One region of the Terribacillus sp. DMT04 genome, then DNA from elsewhere that is predicted to be linked to it. Evidence: a T-box and tRNA genes for the amino acid it is inferred to sense, from the RefSeq annotation. Region 1 holds a T-box; the other regions hold tRNA genes.

Region 1 (5,851 bases):
GAGCTGCCGAGTGATGCAAATGTGGGCTTAGAAGAGCAAGGAGTTGGATTAAGTCCGATTGCAGTTGTCAGCATCACGGATAAAGTGGAGGGCAAAGTCCATGCTGCTGCTCAAGAGCTGATAGAAGCGGAGCGAGCCAAATGAAACTGACAAGGAAATTATTGTGGCAATCTATTTGTACAAGTGCGCTTGCTTTTGTACTGATTGCTTTCATCATTATGAGTATGATTCGTATTAATGCTTCCAGCTACGAACAAGTACAGCATCTGCTTCAGCTGCAGCAGCTCGACAGTGAGCTGCATAATGCCGGGCAAGTTTTACGGAATACTTCCACGATACGAACGGAAACATCAGCAGCGGATTTGCGCACCTATTTAGATCGAACTGAATCAAATTTTGAGCAGCTTTTATCTTCTTCTGAGGGACAGTCTGCAGTATACCTGGAGGCAGGTAAGGAGAAGTATGAGGAATGGCAAGGGGACGTAACCAGCCTTCTGACAAATGTAAACGAGATGGAGTCGCTGCGGTTATCCAGCCGCGTGGAAGGACTGCTGAATGATGTTTACATGGCAAACGCCTATAGTACGGCTGCTTATGAAGATGAACAGCTTGCTTTGCAAAATCAAATAACGTTTGTCATTGTGGTGTCTTTAATTGGTGTTTTGCTGCTTATTGTCGTCACAAATTATATTTCACGAAGAACAAGTAAATCCATTGCAGATCCTTTGTTGGCGCTTGCTTCCAGAACGAATCAAATTGCTGCCGGTGATTTGACTGTCGAGCCGATAGATAAGGCTGGTTCTTTGGAAATTAAACAAATGAACGAAGCATTCGGGCAAATGACGGAACAGCTGAAAGGGCTGATTGGTTCCATTGAAAAAGCAAGCAATGAGGTAGCTGGCATGTCACAAGAGATTGATAAAGATAATCAAGATCTTCAATCGCTGCATAATGACATTGCTGCTTCTGTAGGGGAAATCACGTCCGGTTCTCAGCGTATATCTGCTGATCTTCAGCAGACGGTGGAACTGATTGAGCAGATGGACAAGCAAGGCAAAGCGAACACTGTACTTGCGACAGAAACTGTGGAGCTCGGCAAACTTGCGTCTGGAGCTGCCACGCGCGGCCGGGAGACAGTAGTGAATCAACAGCAGCTTACGGTGAAGAATAACGAGAGCAGAGAACTGATGGAAGCCTCACTTCGAGACTTTACACAATATTCTCACCAAATTGAACAAATGGTTGCTTCTGTTTCTTCTGTGGCAGAGCAGACCAATTTACTTGCTTTAAATGCAGCAATAGAGGCTGCACGGGCCGGGGAAGCTGGGAAAGGCTTTGCAGTTGTGGCAGATGAAATTCGGAAGCTTGCGGATGAATCAAAAGTATCTGCAGATGCTATTTATAAATCGGTCGGTGCAATTCGCCAAGGCACAATGAGTCTATCGGATGCCGTTCAGTTCGGAAATGAGCTGGCGAAAGCGGAGGCTGCATCGATGGAAAGCATGGAGACATCCTTTGTCGAAATAGAAGAGAAGTTTCAAGCTATATCTGGTCGGCTGCAGCAAATTCAAAGCGGAAATACGCAATCAGAACGGCTCGGCGGTGACGTGTTGTCCCGTATGGAGCAAATCAACAGCACGTTGCAAGAAAATACAGCCAAAACGGATATTGTCCATCATTCGACAAATGAACAATATGAAGCTTATGAACAGCTGGCTGTAACAGTCAGTGAACTTGAGCGTGTAACAACTGACTTGCAGGAAGCAGTTTCTGTATTTCAGACAGAAGCTGCCGAATCTTGACAAACGCGGGACTGTTTCGTACACTGAACACAACAATACTGTGAACGATGAGGAGAAGGAGCAGTAGCAAGTTTAGCTCGGTCTAGAGAGACGGCACTTTTGGTGCAAGCCGTCCCAGCAGCTTGTGAACTCGCCTTCATAATTGCAAAAGGGAACTGCCAGTACTTTTTGCCGTTTTCCGCGTTAAGGAATGTCGAGCGGGCGCATTTGCGCTAAAGTTGGGTGGTACCGCGGGAGAAGTCTCTCGTCCCATTATTGGGATGAGAGGCTTTTTCTTTGTTTCACGGTCAGATTGTTCAAGTCAAGTTGAAGAGAGTACAGGAGGCACACAATATGTCATTCAACCATCATGAAATCGAAAAGAAATGGCAAGCTTATTGGGAAGAAAACAAAACATTTAAAACAAATACTTCCTCGGAAAAACCGAAGATGTACGCTCTGGATATGTTCCCGTATCCATCTGGGGCAGGTCTGCACGTCGGTCACCCGGAAGGTTATACGGCAACTGATATACTTTCTCGGATGAAACGGATGCAAGGTTATGAAGTACTTCATCCAATCGGCTGGGATGCATTTGGACTTCCGGCAGAACAGTATGCGCTTGATACAGGTAATGATCCAGAGGAGTTTACGAAGAAGAATATTGCTACGTTTACGAGACAGATTAAAGAGCTAGGTTTCTCTTATGACTGGGATCGTGAAATTAATACAACAGATCCGGATTATTATAAATGGACGCAGTGGATTTTCCTTCAATTGTATAAAAAAGGACTTGCTTATGTAGATGAAGTGGCTGTGAACTGGTGTCCAGCGCTGGGCACGGTACTTTCCAATGAAGAAGTTATTGATGGGAAGAGTGAACGAGGCGGCCATCCTGTTATCCGAAAGCCGATGAAACAATGGGTGCTTCGTATAACTGCTTATGCAGATCGTTTGCTGGAAGACCTTGATGAACTTGATTGGCCGGAAAATCTAAAAGAAATGCAGCGTAACTGGATCGGACGTTCAGAAGGTGCAGAAGTGACCTTCCGTATTGATGGAACAGAAGAAAGTTTTGATGTGTTTACTACACGTCCGGATACACTATTCGGAGCGACTTTCGCTGTTATTTCTCCAGAACACCCGCTTGTTGATACGATTACAACAGAAGCGCAGCGAGAAGCTGTAGATACGTATAAGCAGGAGGTAGCGGCGAAAAGTGATTTAGAGCGGACTGACCTTGCGAAAGAAAAAACAGGCGTATCCACTGGTGCTTATGCCATTAATCCTGTCAATGGCGAGAAGATGCCAATCTGGATTGCTGATTATGTTCTAATGAGCTACGGATCTGGAGCTATTATGGCAGTGCCGGCTCACGATGAGCGTGATTATGAATTTGCCAAAGCTTTCAATTTGCCGATTAAAGCTGTAATCGAAGGTGCTGATATCGAAAAAGAAGCACATACTGGCGAAGGAGCTCATATTAATTCTGATTTCTTAAATGGTATGAATAAGGAAGAAGCAATCACAGCTGCAATTGACTGGCTGGAAGAAAACAATCATGGATCAAAGAAAATCAGCTATCGCCTGCGTGATTGGTTATTCAGCCGTCAGCGTTATTGGGGAGAACCGATTCCAGTTATTCATTGGGAAGATGGCTCTATGACAGGCGTTCCAGAAGAAGAGCTGCCACTTGTTCTTCCGAAAACAGATGAAATTAAACCTTCAGGTACTGGAGAGTCACCGCTTGCTAACATTACTGACTGGGTGAATGTAACAGATCCGGAAACAGGTATGAAAGGGAAGCGCGAAACGCATACAATGCCGCAATGGGCAGGCAGCAGCTGGTACTTCCTTCGTTATATCGATCCGAAGAATGCAGATAAACTTGCTGACTTCGACACGCTGAAGGAATGGCTTCCGGTGGACGTTTATATTGGTGGGCAAGAGCATGCTGTACTCCACTTGCTGTATGCGCGTTTCTGGCACAAATTCTTATACGATATTGGTGCAGTACCAACAAAAGAACCTTTCCAGAAGCTGTATAACCAAGGCATGATTCTTGGAGAGAATAATGAGAAGATGAGTAAGTCCAAAGGGAATGTTGTAAACCCGGATGATGTCATTGACTCACATGGTGCGGATACGCTTCGTATGTACGAAATGTTCATGGGTCCTTTGGATGCTTCTATTGCGTGGTCTACAAATGGGTTAGACGGTTCCCGACGCTTCCTTGACCGCGTATGGCGTCTGTTTGTAACAGAAGAAGGAGAGCTTTCTGATAAAATCCAAGATACAGAAGCCGATGAACTGCAGAAGAGCTATCATGAAACAGTGAAAAAAGTGACAGAGGATTTCGAGGCACTGCGCTTTAACACGGGTATCTCTCAGATGATGGTCTTTATCAACGATTGTTATAAAGCTTCAGTTATCCCGCAGGAATTTGCGGAAGGTTTCGTAAAGATGCTTTCTCCAGTTGCACCGCATCTTACGGAAGAGTTGTGGAGTAAGCTGGGTTATGAAGATACAATCACGTATGCAGCATGGCCGGTATATGATGAGTCGAAACTCATTGAACAAGAAGTTGAGATTGTATTACAGGCGATGGGCAAGCTGCGGGCAAAAGTAACGGTGCCGCATGATGCATCAAAAGAAGAATTAGAGAAAATTGCACTTTCCAATGATCAAATGGCAAGCTGGCTTGAAGGAAAAACAGTTCGTAAAGTAGTCGTTGTTCCAGGCAAGCTAGTGAATGTAGTAGCAAATTAAATTAACAGTCCCTTCCGTATGACGGAAGGGGCTTACCTATTTGATAAGGGGGATTGATCACTAATGCGTAATATACAACCAGAAGAATTAGATGAACTAGTCGAAAACGGTACTTCATATAAGATAATCGATGTTAGGGAAGATGAGGAAGTTGAGCATGGTATGATACCAGGCGCAATTCATATTCCGATGCAGCAAGTGCCCGAGAAGCTGGCTGAGCTGCCGACAGAAGATACGTATGTACTTGTATGCCGGGGCGGTCATCGCAGCATGAACACTGCTATGTTCATGGAGAACCAGGGTTATGATGTCATTAACATGGATGGCGGTATGCTGGAATGGAAAGGTGAATTGGTATTCAAGTAAGGTGACAAGATACTGAGGAAGGCGTTCCGACGCTTTTCTCGCATTTATTCTATTTCTCTTTGAATCTATGTTGACAGACGCGGATAATGGTGATAGTATATATTTACTGTCGAAGGGCAGTTATTGATCTTTGAAAACTGAACAAAACAACCAATTACGAACTAAACGACATGGTCTTTTATAAGATCAACGTCAGCGCAAGAAGCAAAGCATCACACTTTCATGGAGAGTTTGATCTTGGCTCAGGACGAACGCTGGCGGCGTGCCTAATACATGCAAGTCGAGCGCAGGAAGCTAGATGATCCCTTCGGGGTGATTCTAGTGGAATGAGCGGCGGACGGGTGAGTAACACGTGGGCAACCTGCCTGTAAGACTGGGATAACTCCGGGAAACCGGGGCTAATACCGGATAGTATTTTCTTTCTCCTGATTGAAAATGGAAAGACGGTTTCGGCTGTCACTTACAGATGGGCCCGCGGTGCATTAGCTAGTTGGTGGGGTAATGGCCCACCAAGGCGACGATGCATAGCCGACCTGAGAGGGTGATCGGCCACACTGGGACTGAGACACGGCCCAGACTCCTACGGGAGGCAGCAGTAGGGAATCTTCCGCAATGGACGAAAGTCTGACGGAGCAACGCCGCGTGAGCGATGAAGGCCTTAGGGTCGTAAAGCTCTGTTGTCAGGGAAGAACAAGTACGAGAGTAACTGCTCGTACCTTGACGGTACCTGACCAGAAAGCCCCGGCTAACTACGTGCCAGCAGCCGCGGTAATACGTAGGGGGCAAGCGTTGTCCGGAATTATTGGGCGTAAAGGGCGTGTAGGCGGTTTCTTAAGTCTGATGTGAAAGCCCACAGCTTAACTGTGGAGGGTCATTGGAAACTGGGGAACTTGAGTGCAGAAGAGGAGAGTGGAATTCCACGTGTAGCGGTGAAA
Region 2 (5,851 bases), 1.4 Mb from region 1:
CTTCCGCACCTTGTTTTTCCAAGTCTTCTATAACACTTTTATAATATTGTCTAGAAGGCTCCGAGATTATCCCTAAGCATAACTCTTCGTAAATCACTCTATTCACTTCTTGTCTCGCCGTTTTATCTGGAACAATTACTTCTATACTATTGGACGCAATACGTTCCCGGTAAAAATCCTGCTCCATTGTATAAGATGTCCCTAATAAGCCTACTTTTTTTATGTTCGCTTCTCGTATTTGTTTGGCCGTTGCATCAGCAATATGTAAGATTGGAATGTTAATATTCTCTTCTATGGAAGCTGTTACCTTATGCATGGTGTTAGTACAGATGACGATAAAGGAAGCCCCGGCTTTTTCCAAGGAAGATGCCGCTTCGCCGAGCAGTTCCCCCGCTTTCTGCCAGTCACCTTCCGCCTGATATGTTTCAATCTCGTGAAAATCAACGCTGTACATCACGCACTTTGCAGAATGTAGTCCGCCTAATTCCTTCTTTACTTCTTCGTTTATAATACGGTAGTATTCGGTGGTAGACTCCCAGCTCATACCGCCAATAAGGCCAATATTTTTCATCCGCTCTCCCCCTTCTCATAGATTTGTTCTATTTAAATTACCTAGTAACAGAACAATTGTCAAACTTAAAAAACAATGCATAGTGATGCTGGCATAAGCTTCAGTTTTACTATATCAAGCACCGGGTAAATTAACTAAAATGCTAATTATGCACAAACAGGAGGATATCATGGAATATATCAATTTAGGTAATTCTGGTCTGCGTGTTCCGAAGTATATTTTAGGAACGATTCCGTTCAGCGGAACGAATGGCTTTGAAGCGACCGGCAATGTACAGAAAGATGAAGCGCGTCGTATGGTAGATATGTCTTTAGAAGCTGGTATAAACATGTTTGATACGGCCAATCTTTATTCGAAAGGTGATGCGGAGCGTGTACTCGGCGCCGCTATTAAGGGACGCCGAGACGACGTGCTGCTCACATCTAAGACTGGATTTCAATTAGGTGACGGTCCAAATGACGGAGGCGCATCACGTGTTAATATCGAGAAATCAATTGATCAGTCCTTGCAGCGTCTAGGTACTGACTACCTCGACTTGTACTTTGTGCACCTATGGGACGGGCGCACGCCAGTTGAAGAGACAATTGAGGCTATGACAAACCTCGTCAAATCCGGAAAGATCCGATATTGGGGAGTATCCAACTATAGCGGCTGGGCGCTTGCGCGAACTTTCTCTGTCGCAGAACAGCAGCCGGGTTATATTCCACCAATCACGCAGCAAATCTACTACACACCAGAAGCACGCGAAGCAGAATATGAGCTGCTTCCAGCAGGAAAAGAACTTGGTATCGGCAACATGATCTGGAGCCCGCTTGGTGAAGGTCTTCTTAATGGTAAAATAGGACGCAATAAAACAGCACCAGAAAACACCCGCCAAGGCGGAGGCTGGCCAGAGCCTTGGGTACAGGATGAAGAACGCCTTTACAAAGTAATCGATGCACTCGAAGAAGTTGCATCCAACCATAACGCATCCGTACCGCAAATCGCTTACACCTGGACTAAAGACCGTCCAAACGTCGGCCCAATTGTTATAGCAGCCCGCAATGAACAACAATTAAAAGAAAACATCGATTCCTTTGACATGCAACTGACCCAAGAAGAACACAACCTAATTGAGTCAGCAGCACGACCAGCACCTCTCTACCCAAACTGGCACCGCGCCATGAGCTCCTTCGAAAAAGGAAGCCCAGTAGAAATGCCTTATTTGGAAGGGTATAAGCAGTCGATGGGGTTGGATGACTAATTAAAATACCAAAATAGAGCCTTATAAGGCTCTATTTTGGTATTTTATCAATTAACTTATAATGCAGCTTGGATTTATCACAACATTTTTGCAGTTATTGCTGCAATAACTGAATAAGATTACCACATGTATCATCGAAAACAGCAATCGTGTTTTCTCCCACCTTTGTCGGTTCCATCGTGAATACCACGCCTTTTTCCTTTAACTGTTTGTACTCTTGATGTATATCAGCAACCCCAAACATGGTCGCTGGTATACCTTCAGAAAAGATTTTCGTCTGATATTCTTTTGCGGCGGGATGAATATTTGGTTCGAGTAAAAGCTCGGTACCTCCTTGATCATCTGAAGAAACTAGTGTTAGCCATCTGTATTCTCCTGCGGGGACGTCATTCTTTTTTGTAAAGCCTAGTATTTCGGAGTAAAATGTCAATGCCTTGGCTTGATCATTAACAAATAGACTGGTAACAATTATTTTCAAGATTCTTTCTCCTCCTTGGTGTATATTATGTTGTGACGCATTTGTAATCTTACTATAGATAGAAGCTCTTTTTAAATAATAACTTGAAACTTACTCCCTAGGATTCCTCAACCACAAAAATTTCAAAGCATTTATCAATAAGCGATATAAGGTTCATTTTAACAGAAGTGACATCCTTCACTTCACGCTGAACTCCTATATGCTCCATCAAGTGTTTATGCTCTCCGCTCTTAAGGCAAAAGTAATTACCTTTATCACCTGTACAAGTAAGCTCATAAATTTTCTTTATTGCATTGCCTTGTAACAAGCAGTTTCTGTCAAACAGGAACTATGCTTGCATCAAAACATCTTCTGTGGCATCTGATTTTAAGTGAATCTTCCATGTGTTGTTAGTTCTATAAATGTTGATTTCCACTGCGAACTAGTGGTTGTTCAAGTTAAAGAAGCCTCTGCTAAATCATGATTGAGCTTTAAAAACTAAGGGGGGAAAGAGAACTAAATTATAGTTCTCTCCTCCCTTATATAACAATCAGTTTATTATAAAAATATTGATTTTTAAATCTACAACTTATTCGCAAACTGATTCAGCTTATCTGCCATTACTTTAATTTCTTCGATAAAAGCGGATGTCTGTTTAATGGAATTTGCTTGTTCTTCTCCAACAGCTGCTACCTTTTCTATATAAATTCCCATCTGCTGGGCTGTTTGTTGCATTTGATTCATTGTTTTATTGATAGAGTCTGTTGATGCAACAGTTTCATTAGATAATTTACGTATTTCTTTGGCTACAACTTCAAATCCTTTACCATATTCCTTGGCACGCGCAGCTTCAATGGCAGCGTTTAATCCTAATAAATTCGTCTGATCTGCCACTTGCTTAATAATAGTCAAGACTTCAGCTGTTTGACTGACATCTTCACCAGCTTTGTGCGATTGCTTGAGCAACTCGTGGGAGTGACTCTCTAAAGAAGCTGAACCTGATTTAATCTGATCAATTTGTTCATTTGCTTGAGAAAGAGAGATTGAAATTTGGTCTGCAATCGTTCTCAATTCTGTTTGCCTTCTTAATTGAACTGCAATTCCTCCAATAATGTTACCTTTTCTATCCTGTACCGGATTGGCGGTACCAGTAAACTCAAAGCCATAAAAATCTGCTGGTACATTTTCTTGTAAATAACGATCTTCTCTTATAGCTATAGCTAACGGTTCTTTAGGATTAAGTTCTTGTCCCTTCTTTATATTCAGATCAATCTCTTCACCAGGAAAGTAGGCAACGAACTTTTGTAAATCACATACTGCTATTGATAAATCTGCTGGTACGGAAGCTTTTATTACAGGAATAATAGCAATAATACTATCTAAAGAATCGACTCTTTGTAACATATGAAGTTGTCCCCATTTCTTTTTTTACCTTACCTACATGCTAAGTTTGTTTGTTAAGCAGCTGAGAAATTTTACAAATAAAAAAAGGACTTAGGAATAATTATCCTAAGTCCTTTCTAAGGCATAATGCCTTGTGATACCGGTGGCCGGGGTCGAACCGGCACTCCTTGCGGAACACGATTTTGAGTCGTGCGCGTCTGCCAATTCCGCCACACCGGCATGTTATAAATGCAATGGAGGCGGCAACCGGATTTGAACCGGTGGTCAAGGTGTTGCAGACCTTTGCCTTACCACTTGGCTATGCCGCCAATATTATGGAGCGAAAGACGGGATTCGAACCCGCGACCCCCACCTTGGCAAGGTGGTGTTCTACCACTGAACTACTTTCGCATAAACTTAAGGTATCGGATTCCGGTTGGAATCCTTACCTGTTTCTTGGCTATAGCCTGAAAGCTATATAGAGGGCGATCGATGGGGATTGAACCCACGAATGCCGGAGCCACAATCCGGTGCGTTAACCACTTCGCCACGACCGCCATAGAATTAAAATAAAATGGCAGGGGTAGTAGGAGTTGAACCCACATCGACGGTTTTGGAGACCGTTGTTCTACCATTGAACTATACCCCTATGGTGGAGGGAGTAGGACTCGAACCTACGAACCCGATGGGAGCGGATTTACAGTCCGCCGCGTTTGGCCAACTTCGCTATCCCTCCGATTAGAGTGGCTCGGGACGGAATCGAACCGCCGACACACGGATTTTCAGTCCGTTGCTCTACCGACTGAGCTACCGAGCCATATGTAACATATACATGTTGTATAAGTGGCGGTCCGGACGGGACTCGAACCCGCGACCTCCTGCGTGACAGGCAGGCATTCTAACCAACTGAACTACCGGACCACTTAATAGATTATCAATTTCACTAGCTAAGAAGTAAATCAACGTAGAAAGTGAACTGTAATGGTTGCACCTTTCAGGTACTCCATTTTAAAAGATAATAATGGTTGCACTCTTCGAGTACTCCCCATGTTCACTGCTAAGAAGCAAGCCGACGTAGAAAGTGAACTAATATGGTTGCGGGGGCAGGATTTGAACCTGCGACCTTCGGGTTATGAGCCCGACGAGCTACCCCTGCTCCACCCCGCGATAATAAAAGGTAATATAGATATGAAGTTAAATCATATGGTGGAGGATGACGGGCTCGAACCGCCGACCCTCTGCTTGTAAGGCAGATGCTCTCCCAGCTGAGCTAATCCTCCAGGATTGGTCTTAATAAAGTATAATGGTGACCCGTACGGGATTCGAACCCGTGTTACCGCCGTGAAAGGGCGGTGTCTTAACCGCTTGACCAACGGGCCATTTATGTAAGTCTTATGGCGGAGAGCGAGGGATTCGAACCCTCGAGACCGCGTTAGCAGCCTACACGATTTCCAATCGTGCTCCTTCGACCACTCGGACAGCTCTCCAATGGCTCCACAGGCAGGATTCGAACCTGCGACCGATCGGTTAACAGCCGATAGCTCTACCACTGAGCTACTGTGGAATGATCGAGATTGCCTGGCAGCGTCCTACTCTCGCAGGGCGAACCCAACTACCATCGGCGCTGAAGAGCTTAACTACTGTGTTCGGCATGGGAACAGGTGTGACCTCTTCGCTATTACCACCAGACCTCTTATGTATCTTGTTGCCTTTTCTCAAGGACAAATTATATTATATATGCTCTAAAGACGAAATGCAATAGTTTTTTTAAGAAAAGTTATTTTTTGTTCTGACGTGCATTTTGCTAAGTCGACTGACTTAACAAAGTCTTTATATAACAACCTTAACTATAATATACTGCACGTCCAAAATACGCAACACTTTTTTATATATGATGTAAATCTGGTAACAGTCTCTTTTCGTACATTTGTAACTGTATATTCCTGCACTGACTACTTTTGCTTCTTTTCCAGTCAAAGTGATTCTCGTACTGCTGCTCGTACTGCTTCTCGCCGAATAGTTAGAAGTTCCTGCTCTCTTCCCTATTTTAAGAATAGGCTTGTACCTGCAATAGAAAAAGCCGCTGGACACAATATACCAGCAGCTTTCAGTTTCGCTTACTACGTAATACACACTTCACTTTAAAAAGAAGCCTTTCTTAAAGTATCATCTTCTCCACTTGTTTCACGTAGAAGAA
Region 3 (5,851 bases), 1.4 Mb from region 1:
GGTTCATGGTCGAAAGGGAAACAGCCCAGACCGCCAGCTAAGGTCCCAAAGTGTGTGTTAAGTGGAAAAGGATGTGGCGTTGCTTAGACAACCAGGATGTTGGCTTAGAAGCAGCCATCATTTAAAGAGTGCGTAATAGCTCACTGGTCGAGTGACGCTGCGCCGAAAATATACCGGGGCTAAACACACCACCGAAGCTGCGGATTGACATCTACGATGTCAGTGGTAGGAGAGCGTTCTAAGGGCGGTGAAGGTCGATCGTGAGGACGGCTGGAGCGCTTAGAAGTGAGAATGCCGGTATGAGTAGCGAAAAAAGAGTGAGAATCTCTTTCATCGAAAGCCCAAGGTTTCCTGAGGAAGGCTCGTCCGCTCAGGGTTAGTCGGGGCCTAAGCCGAGGCCGAAAGGCGTAGGCGATGGACAACAGGTTGATATTCCTGTACCACCTAAATCCGCTTGAACGATGGGGGGACGCAGGAGGATAAGGAAAGCGCGCTGCTGGTTATGCGCGTCCAAGCCGTGAGGAAGTTGAGCAGGCAAATCCACTCAACAATATTCCAGGCGGTTATGGGGAGGGAAATTTAGTACCGAAGTTCCTGATTTCACACTGCCAAGAAAAGCCTCTAGTGAGGAAATAGGTGCCCGTACCGCAAACCGACACAGGTAGGCACGGTGAGTAACCGAAGATGATCGGGAGAACTCTCGTTAAGGAACTCGGCAAAATGACCCCGTAACTTCGGGAGAAGGGGTGCTTCTTTTTAGGAGAAGCCGCAGTGAAAAGGCCCAAGCGACTGTTTAGCAAAAACACAGGTCTCTGCAAAGCCGTAAGGCGAAGTATAGGGGCTGACACCTGCCCGGTGCTGGAAGGTTAAGGGGAATGGTTAGGGACTTCGTCCCGAAGCTGTGAACCGAAGCCCCAGTAAACGGCGGCCGTAACTATAACGGTCCTAAGGTAGCGAAATTCCTTGTCGGGTAAGTTCCGACCCGCACGAAAGGTGCAACGACTTGGGCACTGTCTCAACGAGAGACCCGGTGAAATTATACTATGCGTGAAGATGCGCATTACCCGCGACAGGACGGAAAGACCCCGTGGAGCTTTACTGTAGCCTGATATGGAATGTTGGTACAGCTTGTACAGGATAGGTGGGAGCCTTAGAAACCGGAGCGCTAGCTTCGGTGGAGGCATCCGTGGGATACCACCCTGGCTGTATTGACATTCTAACCCAGAACCGTTATCCGGTTCGGAGACAGTGTCAGGTGGGCAGTTTGACTGGGGCGGTCGCCTCCCAAAGAGTAACGGAGGCGCCCAAAGGTTCCCTCAGAATGGTTGGAAATCATTCGTAGCGTGCAAAGGCAGAAGGGAGCTTGACTGCGAGACCTACAAGTCGAGCAGGGACGAAAGTCGGGCTTAGTGATCCGGCGGTGCCGTATGGAAGGGCCGTCGCTCAACGGATAAAAGCTACCCCGGGGATAACAGGCTTATCTCCCCCAAGAGTCCACATCGACGGGGAGGTTTGGCACCTCGATGTCGGCTCATCGCATCCTGGGGCTGTAGTCGGTCCCAAGGGTTGGGCTGTTCGCCCATTAAAGCGGTACGCGAGCTGGGTTCAGAACGTCGTGAGACAGTTCGGTCCCTATCCGTCGTGGGCGTTGGAAGTTTGAGAGGAGCTGTCCTTAGTACGAGAGGACCGGGATGGACGCACCGCTGGTGCACCAGTTGTTCCGCCAGGAGCATAGCTGGGTAGCTACGTGCGGAAGGGATAAGTGCTGAAAGCATCTAAGCATGAAGCCCCCCTCAAGATGAGACTTCCCATCATTTTAAATGAGTAAGATCCCTCAGAGACGATGAGGTAGATAGGTTCGAGGTGGAAGCGTGGTGACACGTGCAGCTGACGAATACTAATCGATCGAGGACTTAACTAAAAACGAAAAGCGAAAGAAACCGTTTAGAAACGGAGGAATAAGTGAGAAAGCCCGGAGTGAAGTGTATTTCTTCACGCAGGGATTTATCGCTTAAGCCGTAGTTTCTGGTTTCTGTAGCTGGATCTAGCTCAACGCAGCTAGAACTTAGTAAGTCAACGCCAAAGACCAAGCACTCCGGTGCTTGGCAGCGCATGAGATGTAAAAGCATGAAGTTTCTTATCTAGTTTTGAGGGTTCATCCAATTGAATTCTTGATTTGTCTGGTGGTAATAGCGAAGAGGTCACACCTGTTCCCATGCCGAACACAGCAGTTAAGCTCTTCAGCGCCGATGGTAGTTGGGTTCGCCCTGCGAGAGTAGGACGCTGCCAGGCAATCTTGATTATTCCACAGTAGCTCAGTGGTAGAGCTATCGGCTGTTAACCGATCGGTCGCAGGTTCGAATCCTGCCTGTGGAGCCATGGAGAGCTGTCCGAGTGGCCGAAGGAGCACGATTGGAAATCGTGTAGACTGTTAACGCGGTCTCGAGGGTTCGAATCCCTCGCTCTCCGCCATAAGACTTACATAGATGGCCCGTTGGTCAAGCGGTTAAGACACCGCCCTTTCACGGCGGTAACACGGGTTCGAATCCCGTACGGGTCACCATTATACTTTATCAAGACCAATCCTGGAGGATTAGCTCAGCTGGGAGAGCATCTGCCTTACAAGCAGAGGGTCGGCGGTTCGAGCCCGTCATCCTCCACCATATGAATTTAACTTCATATCTATTACCTTTTATTATCGCGGGGTGGAGCAGGGGTAGCTCGTCGGGCTCATAACCCGAAGGTCGCAGGTTCAAATCCTGCCCCCGCAACCATATTAGTTCACTTTCTACGTCGGCTTGCTTCTTAGCAGTGAACAAGGGGAGTACTCGAAGAGTGCAACCATATTATCTTTTAAAGGGAGTACCTGAAAGGTGCAACCATATTAGTTCACTTTCTACGTCGACTTGCTTCTTAGCTAGTGAAATTGATAATCTATTAAGTGGTCCGGTAGTTCAGTTGGTTAGAATGCCTGCCTGTCACGCAGGAGGTCGCGGGTTCGAGTCCCGTCCGGACCGCCACTTATACAACATGTATATCTTATGTATGGCTCGGTAGCTCAGTCGGTAGAGCAACGGACTGAAAATCCGTGTGTCGGCGGTTCGATTCCGTCCCGAGCCACTCTAATCGGAGGGATAGCGAAGTTGGCCAAACGCGGCGGACTGTAAATCCGCTCCCATCGGGTTCGTAGGTTCGAGTCCTACTCCCTCCACCATAGGGGTATAGTTCAATGGTAGAACAACGGTCTCCAAAACCGTCGATGTGGGTTCAACTCCTACTACCCCTGCCATTTTATTTTAATTCTATGGCGGTCGTGGCGAAGTGGTTAACGCACCGGATTGTGGCTCCGGCATTCGTGGGTTCAATCCCCATCGATCGCCCTCTATATAGCTTTTAGGCTATAGCCAAGAAAAAGGGTAGGATTCCTAGTGGAATCCTATGCCTATATCTTATGCGAAAGTAGTTCAGTGGTAGAACACCACCTTGCCAAGGTGGGGGTCGCGGGTTCGAATCCCGTCTTTCGCTCCATAATATTGGCGGCATAGCCAAGTGGTAAGGCAAAGGTCTGCAACACCTTGACCACCGGTTCAAATCCGGTTGCCGCCTCCATTGCATTTGCAATATGCCGGTGTGGCGGAATTGGCAGACGCGCACGACTCAAAATCGTGTTCCGCAAGGAGTGCCGGTTCGACCCCGGCCACCGGTATCATCAGACAGTATGCCAAAGCTGTCAAATTAAGACGCTAACGTTAAGTTAGGGTCTTTTTTGCGTTCAATTATTTATTAAAAGATATAGATGGGACGTATACTATGTATCAGGTCAAGCAGTTTCTCTTACTAGGGTAAAGAACTTTGAAGAGGATTATTCTATGTAAAAAGTGAAGATAAATTATCGAAGTAATTTCCGGGAGATAATAAACATAGATTTTAGGAATGAGTTTGGATTCACTTGATAGAACGATGTAAATATCCTCCTCTTCATTACTAGTTACAGGAGTATCAAATTTAGGTGCATAGGTTTACTTAAGAGCTGTTATAACTGCTGCTGCTGATTCATTAGAAAGTGCTTTTGTATAGTTAGTTCTTGATTTATTAAGTAGTAGCAATAATGCAGATTTGTATTATAAAAGCGTTGTTTGATTGAGCTTGTGAATTTTCCTGCGTTTTTCTGTTTTGTCCCGCTTAAGTAAAACCGTTAAGCTATTCGTCATGTTTATTTACTCAGAAATTTTAGCTGTTAATATTATCTGGAGGAGAATGTGTATGGCTCAAATATCAATTCAGGAATTAACTGTAAAAAATATGTATGCATGTCTAAACCTAAAGCTAGCAGAGGATCAAGTTGCTCGAATTGCTCCTAATGTCTACTCTATTGCAGAGTCTAAGGTACATTCCAATTTTACACCGTACGCCATACATTTGGATGATGAAGTTATAGGTTTTGTGATAACGGAATATGATCCAGACGAGATTGAAGAAAGGAAGCATTGGATTCCTAGATTTATGATTGATGTCTCTTATCAAAGAAAAGGATACGGGAAAGAGGCAATGCAGCAAGTCATAGATATGCTTAATAAGAATGATGACTGTCATTATATTGGTCTTTCAACAGAACCAGATAATTATTCGGCACTTCGATTTTATGAATCACTTGGATTCATAAACACAGGCGAGTTGTTAGAGGAAAGTGAAACTATTTTACTTTTAAAAGTTAGTCGGTAACCTTTGATAAATATCTTATTAGAAAGATAAAGTGAACAATAGCATTCTTCAACAAACTGCAGTACTTTAGTCTGAGAATATTTATTAAGGCGTTTGCTAAACAAGCATCCTCTCTTACCTATAAGAACAAAAGGAGTTAGGTGAATGCGCTCACCTAACTCCTTTTTAATTAATTGATTTTCTCAGCTTTACGAAGAGGAAGTACTTCCATATCGACAGCTAAGTTTTCTTTTCTATTTTTGCTTCCTTTCCAGAAGAACAGAGCAGTGATGATGGCTGTTATGATAATACCTCCTGTATGTGCTGTCCCATAGGATAAGCCAAAACCGAGATTACTATCGTAAAGGATGTAAGTTAACACCATATCAGTAATGAATAACGCTGGAAGTAAGGCGATGAAGTAGTTTTTCTTTTTCACAAACAGATACATGGTGCCGATCCAAAGAGCAAGTGCTGCCGTTCCTTGGTTGGCAAATGAGAAATAGCGCCATAAGAGATTAAAATCAATGGTTGTTAACCAGTAGGAAACTACAAACATCGGAATCGCAATCGCTAACCGTTTTGCTGTTTTGGTCTGGCTTATATTGATGTAATCGGCAATAATATTTCGTGCTGCTCGGAACGCTGTATCACCAGAGGTAATTGGTAACACTACTGCACCAAGAACGGCTATTGTACCGCCAACCGCTCCTAGTAAGGTCATGGAGATTTCACTAACTACCAGGGAAGCTGTACCCTCATTTATTAACCCTTGCAGACTTTGTCCATCAAAGATTGTCATTGCGGCGGCTGCCCATATCATTGCGATAACACCTTCGGCAATCATCATGCCGTAAAAAATATAACGTCCTTGTTTTTCATTTTGTGTTGTTCTTGAGATAAGTGGAGATTGTGTTGCGTGAAATCCTGATAATGCACCACAAGTAATTGTTAAGAATAGTATCGGAAATATGGGTGAATTAGCCGGGTGCATATTTGTTAATGATAATTCAGGGATTGAATAGCCTTTAATTAATAACGCGGCACCTACAGCGATTGTACCAATAATTAATAGAGCTCCAAAATACGGATAGACGCGCCCAATAATCTTATCAATTGGGAGAATAGTAGATAAAAAATAATAAGCAAA
Region 4 (5,851 bases), 1.4 Mb from region 1:
CGCTTTCCTTCATGCCGCCAAACGGAGCTTGTACAGCGGATGGACCGCCATCATTCCAGCCGATAATTCCGTATTTTAAGTTCTCTGCGATATACAGACCGCGGCGGTAGTTTTCAGTGAAGAAATATGCTGCTAAGCCGAATGGCGTGTCATTTGCCAAACGGATTGCTTCGTCAATGTCAGAATAAGTTGTAATCGGTGCGACGGGTCCGAACGTTTCTTCGTGCATGATATCCATGTCATCTGTTACTTGGTCCAGGACAGTTGGATGGACGAAGAAGCAGCCTTTATCGGTATCGGCATCAAAGGTACCACCGGTAAGTACTTTTGCACCTTTGGACTTGGCATCTTCGATTTGAGCTGTGATCTTATCAAAGCCCTTTTTATTGATAATTGGCCCGATTGCAACATCATCTTCTGTGCCTGCGCCGACTTTTAAATCAGCTGCTGCTTTTGTGAATGCAGTTGTGAACGCTTCTTTGACTGATTCATGAACGAGCAGCCGATTCGCGCACACACACGTTTGACCGGCGTTGCGGAACTTGGAAGCTAGAGCATGATTTACGGCTCTATCAATATCTGCATGTTCATCGACAATAAGCGGAGCATGTCCCCCAAGTTCCATTGATACATGTTTCACGCTATCAGCACTTTGTTTTATGAGCAGCTTCCCTACAGGAGTGGACCCAGTAAAGGAAATTTTACGGATATGCGGATGATCGGTGAAAATTTTGCCAACTTTTTTACCGTCAGCATTTGTATATTGGATAACATCTTCTGGTATGCCAGCTTCATGTGCCAATTCCACAAGGCGGATAGCTGTTAGTGGTGTGTCTGGAGCTGGCTTTATAATGAATGTACAGCCCGCGGCTAGTGCGGGTGCAGCTTTTCTTGTAATCATTGCTGCAGGGAAATTCCATGGTGTAATCGCTGCAACGGGACCGACAGCCTCTCGCGTGACGAGCATGCGCTTATCTGTAGTAGAAGCGGGGATTGTGCGGCCGTAAACACGTTTAGCTTCTTCAGCGAACCATTCAATATAACCGGCAGCGTATAATACTTCCCCTTCAGCTTCTTTGAGCGGTTTACCGTTTTCGGCTGTCATTAAGGCAGCAAGCTCCGCTTTATTTTCGATGATCAAGTCATGCCAGGCACGAAGCAGCTTGCTGCGATGTGTAGCAGAGGTTTTGGACCAGTCAGGAAAAGCTTGATGAATTTTCTCGATTTTATCATTGATTGTTTTGTCTGAATCAATTTGCACTTTTTCAATTAATTCTCCGGTAGCTGGATTTGTTACATCGAAAGTTTGTGTCATTTTGTATGCTCCTTTTTCGTCTTTTTATAGCAAATGACTAGCAATTAAATTTTCTATCTTACAAAAGAAATTATATCTTTTTCTCTATATTCCTGTTTTTAGAACAAAATATGCAAGAATATCAGAGAATGTTATAGAGGCTGAAAACGTTGATATGACGCGGTTTATATAGCCATTCAGGGGAGTGAGAGAGAAGAGTAGTTATCAGAATAAAAAGAAATCTATAAAATGGGTTTACAAATGGTTGCATCCCTGTATATAATAACTCTTGTCAGTTTCGAGTTACGAAAAACACAACGATGACAAACAGACAATCTGGCCCGTTGGTCAAGCGGTTAAGACACCGCCCTTTCACGGCGGTAACACGGGTTCGAATCCCGTACGGGTCATCAAGTTGGAGGATTAGCTCAGCTGGGAGAGCATCTGCCTTACAAGCAGAGGGTCGGCGGTTCGAGCCCGTCATCCTCCACCACTTGCTTGATAAAAAAACATTGAAAAAGATGTTGACAAGCTAAATCCCACATGTTAAGATATCATTCGTGGCGGTTGAAACAAACAAATTTAATAACACGCCGGTCTAGCTCAATTGGTAGAGCAACTGACTTGTAATCAGTAGGTTGGGGGTTCAAGTCCTCTGGCCGGCACCAGATAGTTTGGAGGGATAGCGAAGTTGGCCAAACGCGGCGGACTGTAAATCCGCTCCCATCGGGTTCGTAGGTTCGAGTCCTACTCCCTCCACCATCTATATTGGGCTATAGCCAAGCGGTAAGGCAACGGGTTTTGGTCTCGTGATCGTTGGTTCGAATCCAGCTAGCCCAGCCATTTGATTTCTTACACAATAGAATGTTTTTGAGCCATTAGCTCAGTTGGTAGAGCATCTGACTTTTAATCAGAGGGTCGAAGGTTCGAGTCCTTCATGGCTCACTTTATAGATCAGTTCTTGTAACTGCTTCTATTGCGCGGGTGTGGTGGAATTGGCAGACACGCTAGACTTAGGATCTAGTGCTTCGGCGTGGGGGTTCAAGTCCCTCCACCCGCATCATAAATACTTCTGCAGGGCGGAAGTAGTTCAGTGGTAGAACACCACCTTGCCAAGGTGGGGGTCGCGGGTTCAAATCCCGTCTTCCGCTCCACATGGGGCCTTAGCTCAGCTGGGAGAGCGCCTGCTTTGCACGCAGGAGGTCAGCGGTTCGATCCCGCTAGGCTCCATCCATATAAGTCGTCCAATAGGACGGCTTTTTTTATTTGCACAGGAGACATACTCCTGTGCTTTTTTTGTTTATCCCAGCATCTCTGGGGAAAAATAGCAGAAGAGATGCTAACTGGAGGGATGAAGATGGAAGAGAAACATACATATAATCGAAGAAATTGTCTTTCGGGTATCTTATTCGGTTTTGGGTTAGCTGCATTTGTTGATGAAGCTGTTTTTCATCAACTGCTGCACTGGCATCATTTTTATGATTTGTCTACTACGAGCTGGGGGCTGATCTCCGACGGCTTTTTCCATGCTTTCAGCTGGTTTGCTACTGTTGGCGGTTTGTTCTTGCTGGCAGACTTGCGCAGACGCAAAAAGATGATACCTATGCTATGGTGGGGAATGGTTCTTTTAGGAAGTGGTGTTTTTCAGTTGTATGATGGTATCATCCAGCATAAGGTGATGCGACTTCACCAAATTCGTTATGGTGTAGACAATATTTTTTATTATGACTTGGTTTGGAATGGAATAGGAGCAGTGCTGCTGATTGTTGGAGTATTGCTTGTCTGGCTATCCAGGAGGAAAAAGCATGCACAATGATAAACTGGCATTAATCATAGCTTTCTTAGCGATTCTTGGCTATTTGCTGGCAATGAAATTTTCAGCGAGAAAGTTTGAGGCATGGCCAATTTATCGGCTGCTCCTGTTTGGGGCTGGTGTTGCAGTTGGGATTCAGGCGCTTGCTGGGCCAGTAGCGATGCATGCACATCATAGTTTTGTTTTCCACATGCTGGGTCATTTGCTACTTGGTATGCTTGCTCCGCTGCTAATCGTTTTGTCGCGTCCTCTTACGCTGCTTCTGCGTGCACTGCCGCAAAGGCGAGGGCAAGCTGTATCCCGTCTATTTCGCAGTATGTATGCTCGGTTTCTAATTCATCCTGTTACTGCCGCTGTATTGAATATCGGCGGTCTATGGGTTCTGTATACGACTTCTTTGTATCATTATATGCATCAAGTAAATTGGGTATCATTCTTGGTTCATGTGCATGTATTTGCAGCGGGATACTTGTTTACGATGGCCATGCTGTATACAGATCCAGTTCCTTATCGAAAAAGCTATCTTTTCCGCGCTTTTGTGTTCGTCGGAGCGCTGGCAGGACACGGCATATTGTCCAAGTACCTCTATGCTAATCCGCCGACTGGTGTAGATGCTGATGAAGCGCAAGAAGGAGCAATACTGATGTACTATGGCGGTGACCTTGTTGATCTTATCTTGATTGTGATTCTGTGCTGGCAATGGTATCGGGCGGCAGCGCCGGAGCATAAATTATCTGCAAGCGAGGCTAGGACGTAACTGTTTAAGCTATATGAAAATCCAAACAATACTGCAATTAGCAGCATTGTTTGGATTTTTTGCATGAAAGAGTATGGATTTAGTAATTGTTCGCTTTTAGTATGCATAATCTTGGTTTGTTCTAGAATCTTTTCATGTTTTGCAAACTATTCGGCAAAATACTTCTGTAAACGATTTACATAGTGTCAAGACACATGTAAACTAGTGATGTTAAATACTAGAATGTAGAGGTGCTGGAATGGATCATACAGTAGAGGGGCGTCAAACGACAAGTAAGCCTATGTCCGAACGCAAGCTGCTTGGTATTGTTGGTACTGGCTGGTTATTTGATGCAATGGATGTGGGGATTTTATCTTTTATTATCACTGCGCTAACACTAGATTGGGGTTTAACCCCGCAGCAAGCGGGCTGGATTGGCAGCGTCAATAGTATCGGTATGGCTGTTGGAGCTTTTGTATTTGGTATTATGGCGGATAAAATTGGCCGCCGGACTGTATTTATGATCACAATCTTAATCTTTTCTATCTGTAGCGGCTTGTCAGCTCTGGCAGCGTCTTATCTCATTTTTATTGTCCTTCGTTTCTTTATTGGTGCAGGACTTGGCGGAGAGCTGCCGGTAGCTTCTACGCTTGTATCCGAGTCCGTAGCGCCGGAAAGACGCGGACGCATGGTTGTTTTACTGGAAAGTTTCTGGGCAGTCGGCTGGCTGGCAGCAGCCATAATTTCTTATTTTGTCATCCCAGCTTTCGGCTGGCGGGTTGCGCTCCTGCTGACAGCGATTCCAGCTCTTTTTGCCGTGCTGCTTCGCAAGAATCTCCCTGATTCACCTTCCTATACAAAGTTAAAGGAGAAGACATCAGTCGTGGCAGGGATTCGTCAGCTGCTGGCAAAAGGTTTTGCGAAAAGAAGCGCGATGCTGTGGATAGTGTGGTTCTGTATCATGCTGAGTTATTATGGCATGTTCTTATGGCTGCCTAGTGTAATGGTGGAAAAGGGATTTGATATGGTACGCAGCTTTGAGTATGTGATGATTATGACGCTTGCGCAGCTTCCGGGTTATTTCTCAGCAGCATGGCTTATTGAGAAAGTTGGACGCAAGCCAATTTTGATTATCTTTTTAATCGGTACAGCAATCAGTGCGGTGTTGTTTGGTAATGCAGAATCGGCTGCCATGCTGTTGATTTCAGGTATGCTGCTTTCCTTCTTTAATCTTGGAGCGTACGGCATTCTTTACGCCTACACACCGGAGCAATATCCAACGGCTGTTCGGGCGACGGGGTCGGGTATTGCAGCTACAGCCGGAAGAATTGGCGGTATTCTCGGACCGCTGTTAATCGGCTATCGAGGAACACTTGGTTTGTCAGTAAGTGCTGTTTTTCTTCTGTTTTGTGTGACCGTTTTGATTGCAGTTGCAGCTGTTTGGTTTCTTGGAGAAGAGACGAAAGGCAAGACGCTTGCTTGATGCGTTATTTCTCTCCTGTATGGTAAAGTAGAGCGAGAGCACGAAGGAGGTTGACGCTTTGTTTTCTATACAAGATTATACCGAGGCGGTAAGTGTTTCATTAGAAAAACATGCAGAAGATGTGATAGCTGAATTAAAACAGATATTTCAGCTGCCGTTTCTTCCGGAAGTAGAGAAGATAGCCTTTCGATTTTTCAAAGAGCCAATGGCATTTGAACTGTCCATTATGTATTATGCACTTGATGCTGATGGCAAGGAGCGTTATTACGAAGAAATGGGCGACAAATATGCTGGCGGCAGTGAAGAAGTAGCCGAGGAAATCCCTTACTTGCAGCTTCCTGATCATGCAACTGACAGCTTTGAAGCTTTTCGTGAATTGCAGGAAGATGCTGTGGAGAAAGCGGATGAACAAGTGATGATTGCTTGGTTTAGTGAATGTTATAAGCGAGCCGGCGGAGAGGCGTTTTCATTAGAGGTCAGTGTAGGGTTTCATGACGACGTAAAGGCCTACTTCATTAAGCGTGG

What was found. A T-box is a leader RNA that pairs with one kind of tRNA and senses whether it is charged. The one in region 1 lies ahead of leuS (leucine--tRNA ligase), so its partner is inferred to be a tRNA-Leu.
Region 2: it has a tRNA-Leu gene. The T-box ahead of leuS (leucine--tRNA ligase) is inferred to sense a tRNA for this amino acid. The anticodon was not compared.
Region 3: it has a tRNA-Leu gene. The T-box ahead of leuS (leucine--tRNA ligase) is inferred to sense a tRNA for this amino acid. The anticodon was not compared.
Region 4: it has a tRNA-Leu gene. The T-box ahead of leuS (leucine--tRNA ligase) is inferred to sense a tRNA for this amino acid. The anticodon was not compared.

The regions. Positions count from the first base shown of each region.
Region 1 covers NZ_CP077639.1:2,284,421-2,290,271, reverse strand. The annotation lists gene KS242_RS12105 (BMP family ABC transporter substrate-binding protein) at 1-144, shown strand, start outside; gene KS242_RS12100 (methyl-accepting chemotaxis protein) at 141-1,802, shown strand; T-box leader at 1,844-2,057, shown strand; gene leuS (leucine--tRNA ligase) at 2,136-4,550, shown strand; gene KS242_RS12090 (rhodanese-like domain-containing protein) at 4,614-4,916, shown strand; rRNA gene KS242_RS12085 (16S ribosomal RNA) at 5,136-5,851, shown strand, end outside.
Region 2 covers NZ_CP077639.1:908,482-914,332, reverse strand. The annotation lists gene KS242_RS05015 (aspartate/glutamate racemase family protein) at 1-571, opposite strand, end outside; gene KS242_RS05010 (aldo/keto reductase) at 741-1,814, shown strand; gene KS242_RS05005 (VOC family protein) at 1,909-2,292, opposite strand; gene KS242_RS05000 (methyl-accepting chemotaxis protein) at 2,854-3,675, opposite strand; tRNA gene KS242_RS04995 (tRNA-Leu) at 3,813-3,894, opposite strand; tRNA gene KS242_RS04990 (tRNA-Cys) at 3,910-3,983, opposite strand; tRNA gene KS242_RS04985 (tRNA-Gly) at 3,991-4,065, opposite strand; tRNA gene KS242_RS04980 (tRNA-His) at 4,139-4,211, opposite strand; tRNA gene KS242_RS04975 (tRNA-Trp) at 4,230-4,303, opposite strand; tRNA gene KS242_RS04970 (tRNA-Tyr) at 4,305-4,390, opposite strand; tRNA gene KS242_RS04965 (tRNA-Phe) at 4,399-4,471, opposite strand; tRNA gene KS242_RS04960 (tRNA-Asp) at 4,499-4,575, opposite strand; tRNA gene KS242_RS04955 (tRNA-Met) at 4,747-4,821, opposite strand; tRNA gene KS242_RS04950 (tRNA-Val) at 4,859-4,934, opposite strand; tRNA gene KS242_RS04945 (tRNA-Glu) at 4,959-5,033, opposite strand; tRNA gene KS242_RS04940 (tRNA-Ser) at 5,050-5,141, opposite strand; tRNA gene KS242_RS04935 (tRNA-Asn) at 5,144-5,218, opposite strand; rRNA gene rrf (5S ribosomal RNA) at 5,231-5,343, opposite strand; gene KS242_RS04925 (ABC transporter permease) at 5,813-5,851, opposite strand, start outside.
Region 3 covers NZ_CP077639.1:893,335-899,185, forward strand. The annotation lists rRNA gene KS242_RS04805 (23S ribosomal RNA) at 1-1,921, shown strand, start outside; rRNA gene rrf (5S ribosomal RNA) at 2,180-2,292, shown strand; tRNA gene KS242_RS04815 (tRNA-Asn) at 2,305-2,379, shown strand; tRNA gene KS242_RS04820 (tRNA-Ser) at 2,381-2,472, shown strand; tRNA gene KS242_RS04825 (tRNA-Glu) at 2,489-2,563, shown strand; tRNA gene KS242_RS04830 (tRNA-Val) at 2,588-2,663, shown strand; tRNA gene KS242_RS04835 (tRNA-Met) at 2,700-2,774, shown strand; tRNA gene KS242_RS04840 (tRNA-Asp) at 2,944-3,020, shown strand; tRNA gene KS242_RS04845 (tRNA-Phe) at 3,048-3,120, shown strand; tRNA gene KS242_RS04850 (tRNA-Tyr) at 3,129-3,214, shown strand; tRNA gene KS242_RS04855 (tRNA-Trp) at 3,216-3,289, shown strand; tRNA gene KS242_RS04860 (tRNA-His) at 3,308-3,380, shown strand; tRNA gene KS242_RS04865 (tRNA-Gly) at 3,454-3,528, shown strand; tRNA gene KS242_RS04870 (tRNA-Cys) at 3,536-3,609, shown strand; tRNA gene KS242_RS04875 (tRNA-Leu) at 3,625-3,706, shown strand; gene KS242_RS04880 (GNAT family N-acetyltransferase) at 4,264-4,722, shown strand; gene KS242_RS04885 (carbon starvation CstA family protein) at 4,892-5,851, opposite strand, start outside.
Region 4 covers NZ_CP077639.1:233,201-239,051, forward strand. The annotation lists gene KS242_RS01305 (NAD-dependent succinate-semialdehyde dehydrogenase) at 1-1,315, opposite strand, end outside; tRNA gene KS242_RS01310 (tRNA-Glu) at 1,633-1,704, shown strand; tRNA gene KS242_RS01315 (tRNA-Val) at 1,712-1,787, shown strand; tRNA gene KS242_RS01320 (tRNA-Thr) at 1,887-1,962, shown strand; tRNA gene KS242_RS01325 (tRNA-Tyr) at 1,971-2,056, shown strand; tRNA gene KS242_RS01330 (tRNA-Gln) at 2,064-2,137, shown strand; tRNA gene KS242_RS01335 (tRNA-Lys) at 2,167-2,239, shown strand; tRNA gene KS242_RS01340 (tRNA-Leu) at 2,275-2,354, shown strand; tRNA gene KS242_RS01345 (tRNA-Gly) at 2,374-2,448, shown strand; tRNA gene KS242_RS01350 (tRNA-Ala) at 2,452-2,524, shown strand; gene KS242_RS01355 (DUF2243 domain-containing protein) at 2,652-3,110, shown strand; gene KS242_RS01360 (cytochrome c oxidase assembly protein) at 3,100-3,864, shown strand; gene KS242_RS01365 (MFS transporter) at 4,103-5,326, shown strand; gene KS242_RS01370 (hypothetical protein) at 5,385-5,851, shown strand, end outside.